2 regions of the Leptothrix mechoopdaensis genome follow, and region 2 is predicted to be linked to the other one. Evidence: predicted binding sites of a transcription regulator. Region 2 holds the regulator's gene; the other holds the start of a gene.
The links. Region 2 encodes HrcA, which represses chaperone genes, less so after heat shock. Its sites were predicted from a motif close to TTAGCACTCNNNNNNNNNGAGTGCTAA; they were not measured.

Region 1: ACWA7K_RS21035 (co-chaperone GroES) is a predicted target of HrcA. The motif match lies at 1,965-1,991, and genes of this name have one in related genera.

Annotation. Positions count from the first base shown of each region.
Region 1 is NZ_CM132699.1:4,797,611-4,805,281, reverse strand. Features, by position in the region: gene groL (chaperonin GroEL) at 1-1,541, opposite strand, end outside; gene ACWA7K_RS21035 (co-chaperone GroES) at 1,569-1,859, opposite strand; gene holA (DNA polymerase III subunit delta) at 2,074-3,156, opposite strand; gene ACWA7K_RS21025 (LPS-assembly lipoprotein LptE) at 3,170-3,724, opposite strand; gene leuS (leucine--tRNA ligase) at 3,735-6,407, opposite strand; gene ACWA7K_RS21015 (ExbD/TolR family protein) at 6,496-6,936, opposite strand; gene ACWA7K_RS21010 (MotA/TolQ/ExbB proton channel family protein) at 6,938-7,615, opposite strand; gene dapB (4-hydroxy-tetrahydrodipicolinate reductase) at 7,618-7,671, opposite strand, start outside.
Region 2 is NZ_CM132699.1:3,615,656-3,623,326, forward strand. Features, by position in the region: gene rapZ (RNase adapter RapZ) at 1-293, opposite strand, end outside; gene recN (DNA repair protein RecN) at 337-2,025, opposite strand; gene ACWA7K_RS15605 (NAD kinase) at 2,056-2,958, opposite strand; gene hrcA (heat-inducible transcriptional repressor HrcA) at 3,088-4,131, shown strand; gene ACWA7K_RS15615 (DUF3237 domain-containing protein) at 4,153-4,623, opposite strand; gene ACWA7K_RS15620 (helix-turn-helix transcriptional regulator) at 4,791-5,582, shown strand; gene ACWA7K_RS15625 (Bug family tripartite tricarboxylate transporter substrate binding protein) at 5,677-6,660, shown strand; tRNA gene ACWA7K_RS15630 (tRNA-Ile) at 6,694-6,772, shown strand; gene ACWA7K_RS15635 (peptidylprolyl isomerase) at 7,151-7,671, shown strand, end outside.

The DNA of each region.
Region 1 (7,671 bases), 1.2 Mb from region 2:
ATCAGGCTGGCGACGGAGGCGGCGTTCTGCAGCGCGGTACGGGTCACCTTGGTCGGATCCAGGATGCCCATCTCGATCATGTCGCCATACGTGTCGTTGGCGGCATTGAAGCCGTAGTTGCCCGAACCGGCCAGCACGGCGTTGATCACCACGCTCGGCTCGCCACCGGCGTTGCCGACGATCTCGCGCAGCGGGGCCTCGATGGCCTTCAGGACCAGCTTGACGCCGGCGTCCTGATCCGGGTTGTCACCGGCGATCTTGCCGGCGGCCTGACGGGCACGCAGCAGGGCCACGCCGCCACCGGCGACGATGCCTTCCTCGACGGCGGCACGGGTCGCGTGCAGCGCGTCTTCCACGCGGGCCTTCTTTTCCTTCATCTCGACTTCGGTGGCGGCACCGACCTTGATGACGGCCACACCGCCGGCCAGCTTGGCCACGCGCTCTTGCAGCTTCTCGCGGTCGTAGTCGCTGGTCGCTTCCTCGATCTGGATGCGGATCTGCTTGACGCGGGCCTCGATGTCCGCAGCAGCGCCGGCGCCGTCGATGATGGTGGTGTTTTCCTTGCCCACTTCGACGCGCTTGGCCTGGCCCAGGTCAGCCAGCGTGACCTTCTCGAGCGACAGGCCGACTTCCTCGGCGATGACCTTGCCACCGGTCAGGATGGCGATGTCTTCCAGCATGGCCTTGCGACGGTCGCCGAAGCCCGGAGCCTTGACGGCCACGACCTTCAGGATGCCGCGGATGGTGTTGACCACCAGGGTCGCCAGCGCTTCGCCGTCGACTTCCTCGGCAATGATCAGCAGCGGACGGCCGGCCTTGGCAACCTGCTCGAGCGTGGGCAGCAGATCGCGGATGTTGCTGATCTTCTTGTCGAACAGCAGGACAAACGGGTTGTCCAGCAGGGCGACCTGCTTCTCGGGGTTGTTGATGAAGTACGGCGACAGGTAGCCGCGGTCGAACTGCATGCCTTCGACGACGTCCAGCTCGTTGTTCAGCGACTTGCCGTCCTCGACGGTGATGACGCCTTCCTTGCCGACCTTGTCCATGGCCGAGGCGATGATCTCGCCGATCGAGTCGTCGCTGTTGGCCGAGATGGTGCCGACCTGGGCGATTTCCTTGGACGTGGTGGTGGCCTTCGAGGCCTTCTTCAGCTCGACGACCAGGGCGGTGACCGCCTTGTCGATGCCGCGCTTCAGGTCCATCGGGTTCATGCCGGCGGCCACGTACTTCATGCCTTCGCGCACGATGGCCTGGGCCAGCACGGTGGCGGTCGTGGTGCCGTCACCGGCGTTGTCCGAGGTCTTGGAAGCGACTTCCTTGACCATCTGGGCGCCCATGTTCATGAGCTTGTCCTTGAGCTCGATCTCCTTGGCGACCGAGACACCGTCCTTGGTGACGGTGGGGGCGCCGAACGAGCGCTCCAGGACCACGTTGCGGCCCTTCGGGCCCAGGGTCACCTTGACCGCGTTGGCCAGGATGTTCACGCCTTCGACCATGCGGGCGCGTGCGTCAGCGCCGAAAACGACGTCTTTTGCTGCCATGTTGTTGCTCCGGGATCTCTGAGGAAATTACTTTTGAACGACGGCGAAGAGGTCTTCTTCGCGCATGACGAGCAGCTCTTCGCCATCGACCTTGACGGTCTGGCCGCTGTACTTGCCGAACAGCACGCGGTCGCCGACCGACACGTTCAGGGCGATGAAATCACCCTTGTCGTTGCGCTTGCCCGGGCCGACGGCCAGCACTTCGCCTTGGTCCGGCTTCTCGGCGGCGTTGTCGGGGATGATGATGCCCAGGGCGGTCTTGGTCTCGTTCTCGAGGCGCTTGACGATCACGCGATCGTGCAGGGGACGAAGCTTCATTGCATCTCCTTGGAGTCGTACAGGGTGCGGTGGGTCGGTGCGCAGGACGCGAACCGGGGTAACGCGTTCGACATCGGCCGGTGCCGGGGAGGCTGTCCGATGTCGCTAGCACTCACCGATGTCGAGTGCTAACGGATCGAGATTATAGGAACGGTCCCCGCCGTTTCAAGGGGTCGACGGTGTCGAAGGGTGATCGGGCGGGCGCAGGCGCGCGTCAGGGTCGCAGCGCCAGCGCCCGGGCCGGCGCGCGGCCGCCGGACTGGGTCGCGTCGATCGTCATCAGCACCAGCTGGCGCAGCGCGCCGTAGGGCTCGGTCGGCCAGCCGGGCTGGCGCAGGCCCTTGACGATGCCGTCGCAGGCGTGCGCGGCGCGCACCAGCGTGTCGGCTCGGGCCGGATCCAGGTTCGGCGCGATCCGCTCGAACAGCTTTTCCTTGACGCCCCAGACACGCGCCTCGCGCAGCGCCATCGGCAGCGGCCGGCCACCGGCCAGCGCGGCGACCACGCGGGCCAGCGCGCGCACGTCCTCGGCCAGCGTCCAGTGGACCAGCACGGCGGCCTCGCCCTCGGACTGCAGCCCTTCGAGCATCCGCAAGGCCCGCGCCGCCTGGCCGGCCAGCACGGCCTCGCCCAGCTTGAAGACGTCGTAGCGGGCGACGTTGAGCACCGCCGACTCGATCTGCTCGAAGGTCAGCACACCGGCCGGATGCAGCAGCGCGAGCTTGCGGATCTCCTGGTGCGCGGCCAGCAGGTTGCCCTCGACCCGGTCGGCGAAGAAGGCCAGCGCGCGCTGGCCGGGCTCGCCGTCCTCGACCCGCTGCTGCTGCGCGGCCAGCCGCTGGGCGATCCACTGCGGCAGCGCGCGGCGCTCGACCGGCTCGACCTTCAGGCTGATGCCCGCGCCGTCCAGCGCGGTGAACCACGCGCTGGTCTGCTGGGTGCGGTCCAGCCGGGGCAGGCTGACGATCGTCACGGTGTCGTCGGGCAGGGCCTGGGCATACCGCTGCAGCGCCTCCGAGCCGTCCTTGCCGGGCTTGCCGGAGGGAATGCGGATCTCGATCAGCCGACGGTCGGCGAACAGACTCAGCGCCTGGGCCTCGCCGAGCAGGCCGGACCAGTCGAAATGCGCCCCGGCGACGGTGTGCACGCTGCGTTCGGCGTGGCCGGCCGCGCGGGCGGCGGCACGGATCGTGTCGGCCGCCTCCTGCGCCAGCAGCGGCTCGTCACCGTGGATGACGTAGAGCGCGCGCAGCCCGCGCTGCAGGGCGGCGTCCAGCTGGTCGGCGCGCAGTTGCATGGGTGGGACCGGTTCAGCGCGAGACGGCGGCCGAGGCCGCCTTCGCTGCCGCCGGCACCGCATCGGCCGGGGTCAACACCGCCAGACGCCGCAGCACCTGGCGGGCGATGTCCTGGTGCATCGTGCGGACCAGGAACTGCTGCTCGTGTTCCTTGGCCAGCGCGTCGTTCTCGGCGTAGCTCATCTCGCGCGACTGCGTCAGCGTGGTCGGCCCGATCAGCTCGCTGCCATCCGGGCGACGGACGCGGAAGGTCAGCGTCGCGCGCAAGGTCAGCTCGCGCACCTGTCCGGCGGCGGTGATGCCGGCCACGACCGGCACGGACTGGTCGACCACCGACTCCAGCACGACGTCGGACTCGTTCGGCCGCGCGGCCAGCGTCGCGCCCGGACTCATGCGCAGCTGCCGGCGCAGCTCGTCGGCCATCGCCGAGTCGCCGCCGAAGCCGGCCAGGTGGACGCGCCGCAGCGTCAGCTCGGGCGGACGCCGCAGCTGGAAGCCGCAGCCCGTCAGCACCACCGCACCGGCGAAGCCCGCCAGCGCGATCAGCCAGGTGCGGCGCGAGTCCATGCCGGGGCGGTCAGGCAACGACGTTGACCAGGCGACCCGGCACGACGATGACCTTCTTGATCGGCCGGCCTTCGGCGAAACGGGCGACCTCTTCGGAGGCGCTGGCGATGGCCTCGATCGCGGCCTTGTCGGCGCTGGCCGGCACGGTGATCGCGCCACGCGTCTTGCCGTTGACCTGCAGCACCAGCTCGATCTCGTCGCGCACCAGCGCGGCCTCGTCGACGGCCGGCCACGGCGCGTCGAGCAGGCCGCCGAGGCGGGCCTCGTAGCCCAGCTCGTTCCACAGCACCTGGGTGATGTGCGGGCAGGCCGGATAGAGCGCGCGCAGCAGCACCGAGTAGCCCTCGCGCATCACCGCCGCGCTGGCGGGGGTGCCGTCGAGCTTGGCGGCCTCCAGCGCGTTCAGCAGCTTCATCGCACCGCTGACCACGGTGTTGTATTGCATGCGCTCGTAGTCGTGGCTGACCTGGCGCAGCACGGTGTGGACCTCGCGGCGCAGCGCACGCGCGTCACCGGCGATGTCGGCCACGACGGCGGCGATGTCGGGTGCGCCCTTCAGCGCGGCCTCGTGTTTCGCGCCGTAGCCCCAGACCCGCTTGAGGAAACGCTGCGCGCCCTCGACGGCCGAGTCGTTCCATTCGAGCGTCTGCTCCGGCGGCGACGCGAACATCACGAACAGGCGGGCGGTGTCCGCGCCGTGCGTGTTGATCAGGTCCTGCGGGTCGACGCCGTTGTTCTTGGACTTGGACATCGTGCCCACGCCCTGGTAGTCGACCGCGCTGCCATCGGCCTTCAGCGTGGCACCGACGATCTTGCCGCCCGCATCGAACACGTTCTCGACCTCGTGCGGCCAGAAGTACTCGATGCCGCCCTTGTCGGTGCGGCGGCTGTAGATGTGGTTGAGCACCATGCCCTGCGTCAGCAGGCGGGTGAAGGGCTCGTCGATCTTCACCAGCTTCAGGTCGCGCATGACCTTGGTCCAGAAGCGCGCGTAGAGCAGGTGGAGGATCGCGTGTTCGATGCCGCCGATGTACTGATCCATCGGCATCCAATAGTCTGTCCCGCCGGCCACCATCGCGTCGGCGTTCTGCGCATCGCAGTAGCGCATGAAGTACCACGACGAGTCGACGAAGGTGTCCATCGTGTCGGTCTCGCGGCGCGCCGGACGGGCGCAGCGCGGGCAGGCGACATTGAGGAAATCGCTGCGCAGACGCAGCGGATTGCCGCTGCCATCGGGTACGCAGTCGATCGGCAGGACGACCGGCAGATCCTGCTCGGGCACCGGCACCGGGCCGCAGTCGTCGCAATGGATGATGGGGATCGGTGTGCCCCAGTAACGCTGGCGGCTGATGCCCCAGTCGCGCAGGCGCCAGGTGGTCTTCTTCTCGCCCAGGCCGAGCGCGCCCACCAGTTCGGCGACCTTGGTGACGGCCTGCTTGTGCGTCAGGCCGTCCAGCACGCCGGAGTTGACGCAGACGCCGCGCTGCTTGTCGCCGTAGGACTCGGCCCAGGCGTCGGTCGTGAAGGCCTCGCCCTCGACCGCGACGACCTGGCGGATCTCGATGCCGTACTTCTTGGCGAACGCGAAGTCGCGCTCGTCGTGCGCCGGCACGCCCATCACGGCGCCGTCGCCGTAGCTCATCAGCACGTAGTTGCCGACCCAGACCTCGACCTTGGCGCCGGTCAGCGGATGGGTCACGAACAGGCCGGTGGGCAGGCCCTTCTTCTCCTGCGTGGCGAGCTCGGCCTCGGTCGTGCCGCCCTGCGCGCATTCGGCGATGAAGGCGGCCAGCGCCGGGTTGCCCGCCGCCGCGTGCGCGGCCAGCGGATGCTCGGGCGCGACGGCGCAGAAGGTCACGCCCATGATGGTGTCGGCGCGGGTCGTGAAGACGTACAGCTTGCCGCCCTGGATCGGCGCACCGTCGGCGCCGCGGATGTCGTGCGGGAAGGCGAAGCGCACGCCCTCGCTCTTGCCGATCCAGTTCTCCTGCATCAGCCGCACGCGTTCGGGCCAGCCGCTGAGGTAGCTCGGGTCATCCGGGTTGGCGACGGCCGACAGCAGTTCCTCGGCGTACTTCGTGATCGCCAGGTAGTAGCCGGGGATCTCGCGCTTCTCGACCACCGCGCCGGAGCGCCAGCCCTTGCCGTCGATGACCTGCTCGTTGGCCAGCACGGTCTGATCGACCGGGTCCCAGTTGACGACCTGCGTGCGGCGTTCGGCGATGCCGGCATCCAGCATCTTCAGGAACAGCCACTGGTTCCACTTGTAGTAGCTCGGGTCGCAGGTGGCGACCTCGCGCGACCAGTCGATCGCCAGGCCCATCGCCTGCATCTGGCGCTTCATGTAGGCGATGTTCTCGCGCGTCCACTTATCGGGCGGCACGCCGTTCTTCAGCGCCGCGTTCTCGGCCGGCAGGCCGAAGGCGTCCCAGCCCATCGGCATCAGGACGTTGTGGCCCTTCATGCGCAGCTGACGGGTCAGCATGTCGTTGATGGTGTAGTTGCGCACATGGCCCATGTGCAGCTTGCCGCTGGGGTACGGCAGCATCGAGCAGGCGTAGAACTTGGGCTTGAGCTGGCCGGCGGCGTCGCGGGCGTCCTCGACGACGCGGTAGGCATCGGCCGCGTTCCACTGCGACTGGGCGGCGGCTTCGACGGCGGCGGGATCGTATTTCTCGTTCATGGTGCGCAGGCAGGCAAGGGAAGCGGAGCGGGTCGGAGACAAGCGCCGGATTATCGTCGTCGGGCCTGTCGCCGACCGGCGCGGCAGGTCAGCGGCTGGCGGCTGGCGCGACCGGCTCGGTGACGAAGGCGATGCGGTTCAGGCCGGCCTGCTGCAGCCGGCCGATCAGCTGCGCGACCAGCCCGTAGGGGGTGGCCTGGTCGGCACGCAACTGGACCTCGGGACGCTCGGCCTCGGCGCGCTGGCCGAGTTCGCCGATGCGGCGCGCGAAGGCGGCGTCATCGACCCGCTCCTCGCCGAGATAAAGCGCCCCGTTGGCCTGCAGGCCGACCTGGATCGCTGCCGGCGTCTCGACCTGCGGCGTCGCGCCGTCGGCCTTCGGCAGGTCGAGCTTGAGGCTCGCGCCCATCAGCGGCGCGGTGATCATGAAGATGACCAGCAGCACCAGCATGACGTCGATCAGCGGGGTCATGTTGATCTCGCTCATCGGCTGCGGCTGGCTGCGCCGCTCCAGACGGCCCAGCGCCATGTCAGTCGTCCCGCCCGTCGTGGTCGGACGCGGACGCACCCGGCGCGAACAGCTCGCGCAGGTCGTGGGCCCAGCCTTCGAGATCGGCCTCGCAGGCACCGAGCCAGCGACCGAACAGGTTGTAGGCCAGCACCGCCGGGATCGCCACCGCCAGGCCGGCGGCGGTCATGATCAGCGCCTCGCCGACCGGACCGGCGACCTTGTCGATGCTGACGCTGCCCGAGGCCGAGATGCCGACCAGCGCGTGGTAGATGCCCCAGACCGTGCCGAACAGGCCGATGAACGGGGCCGTCGCGCCGATCGAGGCCAGCACGACCTGGCCCTGCTGCAACTGCGCCAGCACCGCGTGCAGCGCGTCGCGCAGCCGGCGCGTCAGCTGGGCCTGGGCCTGGGCCCCGGCCGCGAGCGAACCGCCCGACGGCATCGCCCGGGCCGCGTCGAACAGCGGCAGCAGGACGGCCTCGCGGTCACGTTCGGCCAGCAGGCGCGCGCCGGCGGCCAGGTCGGGCGCGTCCCAGAAGGCCGGCACGATGCGGCCGAGGTCGTGACGGGCCCGCTGCAGCACCCAGGTCTTCCAGAAGATCAGCACCCAGGCGCTGACCGACATCGCCAGCAGGACCAGCGCGACGGCGCGGCTGACGCCGTCACCCTGGGACCAGACGAGCTGCAGCGCGTTCATGCTCAGGCGAAGCCGAGGACGTCGTTCATGCCGTACAGGCCATTGGCCTTGCCCGA
Region 2 (7,671 bases):
ATCGGCAGCACCCGCGTGCCTTCGCGGCGCAGCTGGTCGACCAGCGGCAGCAGGCGAGGCAGCGAGGCGGCGTTGCGCACGTCAACCGCGACGGCGATGTGGCTGACCTCGCGCTGGCGCTGCAGCCGGATGAACTCGGGCAGCAGCTCGGGCGGCAGGTTGTCGACGCAGAAATAGCCGGCGTCTTCCAGCGCGGCCAGCGCGACCGACTTGCCGGAACCCGAGATGCCCGAGATCAGGATGACCGGCTCGGGCAGGCGCATGTTGGCGGAGGGACGGGTCGGGGACTTCATGGGGCGGACGGCTCGGGACTGCAGAAGGTGGAGGGCGACGTCGTCACGACGCTCGCGCGGCCGCGCTGAGCATCTCCTGCGCATGGGCCAGGCCCGCGCCGGACAGCTGCTGGCCGCCCAGCATGCGGGCGATCTCGGCCACGCGGGCCTCGCCGGCGACCGGCGCGATGCGGCTGAGCGTGCGCCCGTCGCGGGCGGCCTTGCTGACGACCAGGTGCTGCTGCGCGCAGGCGGCGACCTGGGCCAGGTGCGTGACAGCCAGCACCTGACGCTGCGCGCCGAGCTGGCGCATCAGCCGGCCGACCGTCTCGGCGACCGCGCCGCCGACGCCCGAATCGATCTCGTCGAAGATCAGCGTGCCGGCCGCCTCGCCCTGGTCCATGCGCAGCTGGCTGGTCGTCACCGCGATGGCCAGCGCGATGCGCGACAGCTCGCCGCCCGAGGCCACCTTGCCCAGCGGGCGCGGCGTGCTACCGGCATGACCGGCGACGCGGAACTCGGCCGCTTCCAGGCCATGCGCCTGCACCTCGGCCAGCGGCTCCAGCACGACCTCGAAGCGGCCGCCGGACATGCCCAGCGTCTGCATCGCCGCGCTGACGGCGTCCGACAGCTTCGGCGCGGCCTGCCGGCGCAGTGCGGTGATGGCGCGGGCTTCCGCCAGCACGCGGGCGTGGCTGCGCTCGGCGGCCTGCGTCAGCGCGTCCAGGTCGGAAGCGGCGTCGAGCTGCGCCAGCTCGGCCTGCCAGCCGGCCAGCGTCGCGGCCAGTTCCTCGGGCGGGCGGCGGTAGCGGCGCGCCAGGCCCATCCAGGCCGACATGCGGGCATCGACCTCGGCCAGCCGTTCCGGGTCGAGTTCGGTGCGGCGCAGCGCCGCGTTCAGGCTGTGGGCCGCGTCCGACAGCTGGTCGCGCACGCCGCGCAGCACTTCGAGCGCGTTGCCCAGCGTGGCGTCGTAGCCGGAGACGCCTTCCAGCGCGTCGACCGCCCGGTCGACCAGCGTGCCGGCGCTCTCGTCGGCCTCGCTGCACAGCTGCAGCGCCAGCTGGGCGGCGTCCAGGATGCCCTGGGCATGGGCCAGGCGCTGGTGTTCGCCGTTCAGCTCGGGCCACTCGTCCTCGCCGGGCGCCAGCCGGGCCAGCTCGCCGATCTGCCAGGCCAGCCGCTCGCGCTCGCGCGCCAGCTCGTCGCCGCGGGCCCGGGCGGCGTCCAGCAGGCCCTGCTGCTGACGCCATTCGGCCCAGGCCTTGCCGAGCGCGGTCGTGTCGGCACCGGCGTAGGCATCGAGCAGCGCACGCACCGAGGCCGGCCGGGTCAGGCTCTGCCAGGCGTGCTGGCCGTGGATGTCGACCAGGTGTTCGCCCAGCTCGCGCAGCTGCGTCAGCGTCGCGGGGCTGCCGTTGATCCAGGCGCGGCTCTTGCCCTGCGCGTCGACGGTGCGGCGCAGCAGCAGCGCGCCGTCGTCGGCCAGCTCGCCGGACTGGAAGCCGGCCTCGTCCAGCCAGGCATGCAGCGTGGCCGGCACGGGCTCGAACTCGGCGCCGATCTCCGTGCGGGCGGCGCCTTCGCGCACCACGCCGGCGTCACCGCGCCCGCCGAGCGCCAGCTGGAGCGCGTCGATCAGGATCGACTTGCCCGCGCCGGTCTCGCCGGTCAGCACGCAGAAGCCGGTGCCGAAATCCACTTCGAGCGCGTCGACGATGACGAAGTCGCGCAGGGTCAGTCGCTTGAGCATGGGGAGTCGCGAGAAGGGTGAGGGGCCGGATCAGCCCGGCGCGCCGCCGTCGTGGCTGGCGGGCATGGCGCCTTCGTTCCAGTGCAGCTTGCGGCGCAGCGTCGCGTAGTAGTTCCAGCCGGGCGGATGCAGGAAGCGGACCCGGTGCGCCGAGCGCCGCACGCTGATGCGGTCGCCGTGCAGCAGGCTGGCCAGCGACTGCATGTCGAAGTTGGCGCTGGGTTCGCGGCCGGCGACGATGTCGATCGTCACCTCGCCGCTGTCGGGCAGCACGATCGGCCGGTTCGACAGCATGTGAGAGGCGATCGGCACCAGCAGCCAGCCGGCCACGCCCGGGTGCAGGATGGGGCCGCCGGCCGACAGCGCATAGGCGGTCGAGCCGGTCGGCGACGCCAGGATCAGGCCGTCGGCGCGGAAGTTGGCGACGAACTGGCCATCGACCGCCACGCGCAGTTCCAGCATCGCGGTGGCGCCGCTGCGCAGCACCACGTCGTTCATCGCGACGGCCTCGTAGATCGACTCGCCGCCACGCAGCACGCGGCCCTGCAGCATCGCGCGGGACTCTTCCTCGAAGTCGCCCGACAGCACCGCGTTGATCGCGTGGCGCAGCTGCTGCACCGGCACGTCGGTGATGAAGCCCAGCCGGCCCTGGTTGATGCCGACCATCGGCACGCCGTAGCGGGCCAGGTGGCGGGCGATGCCGAGCATCGTGCCGTCGCCGCCGACGACGATCGCCAGGTCGCAGCTGCGGCCCAGGTCATCGGCCGAGAGGGCCTGATAACCGGTGATGCCGGTGGCCTGCGCGGTGGCCTGCTCGACCGACACCTCCAGCCCGCGACGGGTCAGGATGTGGGCGATTTCCTCAAGCATCGGCCGCATGCCGTGCGATTGGTACTTGCCCACGAGCGCGGCATGACGGAAGCGGGAGGTCATCGGGAAATTACACCACAGGGTCCGCGACGGACCGGCTTCCGAAAGGGCTTCTGGCGGCGTGTTCCACCCCCATCGGAACCGGTGTCCTGCCGCCGACCCCGCGCGCCGCCGCGCTCCTAAAATCGGGCCATGCTCGACGACCGCGCCAAGATGTTGCTCAAGACCCTGGTGGAGCGGTACATCGCCGACGGCCAGCCGGTGGGTTCGCGCACCCTGTCCAAGACCTCGGGGCTCGAACTCTCGCCGGCCACCATCCGCAACGTGATGTCCGACCTCGAGGAACTCGGCCTGATCGCCAGCCCGCACACCTCGGCCGGGCGGATCCCGACCGCGCGCGGCTACCGCATCTTCGTCGACACCATGCTGACCACCCGGCGCGCGGCGGTGACCGGTGCCAATGCGGCCATCCCCGGCGGCGTCATGCTCGACGAGGCGCTGCAGCCCGATCAGCCCAAGAGGGTCATCGCGCACGCCGCGCAGATGCTGTCCAACCTGAGCCAGTTCGTCGGCGTCGTGACGGCCCCGCGCAAGGCCAGCGTGTTCCGCCACATGGAGTTCCTGCGCCTGGGCGAGCGCCGCGTGCTGCTGATCCTCGTCTCGCCCGATGGCGACGTGCAGAACCGCGTGCTGTTCACCGCGCACGACTACACCCAGGGCCAGCTGGTGGAGGCCACCAACTACCTCAACGCCCACTACGCCGGCCAGAGCATCGAGGCCGTGCGCGAGCGGCTCAAGACCGAGGTCGACGCCCTGCGCGGCGAGATCGGCGTGCTGATGCAGGCCGCTGTCCAGGCCGGCAGCGACGCGGTCCACGAGGACGCCGACCAGGTCATCGTCTCGGGCGAGCGCAAGCTGCTGGACGTGCAGGACTTCAGCACCGACCTCGGCTCGATCCGCAAGATGTTCGACCTGTTCGAGCACAAGACCCAGCTGCTGCGCCTGCTCGACGGTTCCAGCCGCGCCGAGGGCGTCAGCATCTACATCGGCGGCGAGAGCGGCGTGGTGCCGATCGAGGAGCTGTCGATCGTCTCGGCGCCCTACGAGATCGACGGCCAGATCGTCGGCACGCTCGGTGTCATCGGCCCGACCCGCATGGCCTACGACCGCATGATCCAGATCGTCGACATCACCTCGCGTCTGGTGGGCAACGCGCTGAGCCAGAAGCAGGGCTGACGCCCGCGCTTGCAGGCCGCTTCAGGTGATGCGGTAGAAGTCCAGCATCACCCGGCTCGCCTCGCGCTGGCCGACCGCCAGCGCCATCACCCGGTTCAGGTGCCGCCAGGCCGGCGCGCCGGTGGTGAAGCGCACGAGGGTGCGGAAGAAGTACGCGTCACGTTCGACCGGCTCGCCGCGCGCCAGCCGCGCCATGACCTCGTCCGGACCGTGGCGCAGGCCATCGCTCTGGACCTCGATCAGGCCGCCGTCATCGGCCCGGATGACGTAGTGCGCCGCGATCTCCAGCACCCCGTCGGCGCGCAGGATCTGCCAGTCGACGCCGCCTTCGACCAGCGTGCCGTTGAGCTCCGGCCCGCGCACCGACCCGCCGCCCAGCGGCACGTAGCGGCGTTCGCCGTGCTTGGCCGGGCCGAGCGTGACCAGCGGCTGCACCTCGCAGACCACCTGGGTCATCGGCTGCAGGACGGGGGGCGGGGGCAGGGTGTGCATCGGGCGAGGGTCAGTCAGGATGGACAGCAGGGGAGGGGCGCTGGGCATCATGCCGCCGCGCCCCGCCGTCGCACAGCCCGGCGCGGTCATCCGAGAGGATGACGCCGTCCGGCCCGGCCGCCCTGAACCCTTGTACCCCCGCACGCCACGCCACGCCACGCCCCACCATGACCGTCCTGCCCCTCGAACCCCGCACCGGCACGGCCTGGGCCGCCGGCTTCGGCGACGTGGTCGGCGCCATCGGCGAGGCCGACTTCGCCGAACGTGCGCTGGGTGCCCTCAACGCCGTGGAGCTGCGCGCCGCCTCATGGTCGGTCTACCAGGTCGGCCGCCAGCAGCCACCGGTGCTGCACCTGTCGGCCAGCCTGGGCGTGGCCGACACCACGCGGCACTGCTTCGCCGCCTACCGCGCCGGCCTGTACCGCGCCGATCGCAGCTTCGACGCCGTCCGCCCCGGCCATGCAGCCGTGCTGCGCATGCATGCCGACGAGGCCCCAAGCGCCGACCACCGCGAGGCCATCTACCGCCGCCACGGCGTGCTCGAACGCCTGTCGGTCGTGACCCGCCAGAGCAGCCCGTCGGGCGACGACCAGGTCTTCGCCGTCAACCTCTACCACCACGAACACCAGGGCCGCTTCAGCCCCGGCGAGATCGAGGGCTTCGCCGCCGTCGCCCCGCTGCTGCTGGCCTGCGTCCAGCGCCATGTGCGGCTGTGCCCGGCCACGCCGGCAGAAGACGGCCAGACCCCGCGCGCCCGGCTGCTGGCCCGCTGCCCCGCCCTGACCGACCGCGAGCTTGACGTCTGCGAGCGCCTGCTGCGGGGCTGGAGCTACGACGGCATCGCCGCCGATCTCGGCCTGTCGCTGGCCACCGTCAAGACCTACCGCGCCCGTGCCTTCGAGCGCCTGGGCATGCACTTCAAGAGCGAGCTGTTCGCCGCCTTCCTGCCGCGTCAGTGACGCCGCAGCGTGCCCGCGTTGTCCTCCTCTGGGATGACAGGTGGTCGCCCCCTCGGCCGGCACACTGCTCCGCATCACGACAGGAGACTGCCCCATGCGCACCCGCCGTCTTGCCCTGCTGGCCATGCTCGCCGCCAGCGCCGCCGCCCTGGGTGTGCCGACCGGCGCTGCAGCCCAGACCTACCCGGACCGCCAGGTCAAGCTCGTGGTCGGCTTCCCGCCCGGCAGCGGCCCGGACGTCGTCGCCCGCCATCTCGGCCAGAAGCTCGGTGACCTGCTGAAGCAGCAGGTCGTGGTCGACAACCGCGCCGGCGCCGGCGGCCAGATCGCCGCACAGGCCGTGGCCCGTTCGCCGGCCGACGGCTACACGCTGCTGCTCGGCGAGGTCGGCTCCATCAGCATCTCGCCGGCCGCCTACGGCAAGCTCCCCTACGACCCCGCCAAGGACCTGCAGGGCGTCGCCGAGGTGGTCCGCTCCGACTTCGTGCTGGTCGTGCCCACCAGCTCGCCGGCCCGCTCCGTCGCCGACTTCGTCAGCGCGGCCAGGGCCCAGAAGGACAAGGTCAACTTCGGCACCTTCGGCGCCGGCACGCCCGGGCACTTCGGCGCTGAAGTCTTCGGCGACCTCGCCGGCTTCGGCGTCGAGCCGATCCACTACCGCGCCACCGGCGACGCCGTCACCGCCATCGTCAGCGGCGACGTCAAGGGCGCCTTCGTCTCGACCGCGCTGGCGATGGCCCAGGTCAAGGGCGGCAAGATGCGCGCGCTGGCCACGACCGCACCCGAACGCTCGCCGCTGCTGCCCGACGTGCCCACGTTTGGCGAGTCCGGCTACCCCAAGGCCGACTTCTCCGCCTGGTTCGCCATCCTCGTCCCCGCCGGCACACCCGCCGCCGTGCTCGACACCCTGAACCGCCAGACCGTCGCGGCGGTGCAGTCCGCCGAGGTCCGCCAGAAGCTCCAGGAAGCCGGCTTCACCGTCATCGGCAGCAGCCGCGCCGACACCGAACGCATGCTCAAGTCCGAAGCCACCCGCTGGTCCGCCGTCGTCAAGGCCACCGGCTTCAAGGCCGACTGACCGCCCCCGCCACCCTCGTACACTCCGCGCCGCGGGCCTCTAGCTCATGCTTGGTTAGAGCAGCGGACTCATAATCCGTTGGTGCCGGGTTCGACTCCCGGGGGGCCTACCAGGACCCGGTTTCACAATGGTTTGATTCGACGGCTCGGTGCGCAGGCATCGGGCCGTTGGTGTTTGTGGGGTCGATGTTGATGTTCCTTGATCGCGGCTTTGCCGCAGCCTGGATGGGCGTGTCTGTCTCCTGATCCGAGATGGTTTCGTTCAGGTACCGGTCGCGCCAGGATACCCACGCAGGAATACGTGGACCAAGTCAACCGTTGCATCATTCAAGAGAGCCGTCTGTGCCCCGCAGCGAGAGCAAGGTCCAGGGAGCTGGAAGCGGGCACCAACCGGAATCCTTTCATCGTTGTCTGGGTGATCGAGCAGAACTGAGCCACTCGAATCGAAGTTGATGGACCTGGCTTGCCGCCCAGCCTGCCGAGCAGAGAGCATGTACAAGATCTTGATGGCCTTGGTCGCCTTTTTCGTCTCCGGCTTAGAGGCTGAAGCTGCGCCACTTGAAAGAGATGAGCGCGAGATCATTCGGAGTGCGCATGTCTTCCACATCATGGGGGCTAGCCTCGAATCAATGCAGACGCTTCGTGCGCAACTGACGGCTGTGCCGGAGGATCAACTGCTGGGTGAGTTCACAAGGCTGGCGCGCGAGAAAAGCTCAGATGTCGGCTCTGCGTCTTCCGGTGGTGACCTGGGTCTTGTCGTCGAGGGCTCGATGGACGAACAGTTCGAGTCTGCCGTTTTCTCACTGCAGCCGATGCGCATTTCGTCGCCCCACCGGTCCGCGTATGGATGGCATCTGGTGATGGTGGCTTCCGTCCAGCAGCAATCTGTTCGTGATGTCTGCGTGCGGTCTCTCCAGGAGGCTCAGAAGACTGCTCCGATCACCCCGGATGCCCTGTATCGGTTTTCGATCGAAAGGCAGTCGCCGGCAAGTCTGCACCCCGATGCCCTGCA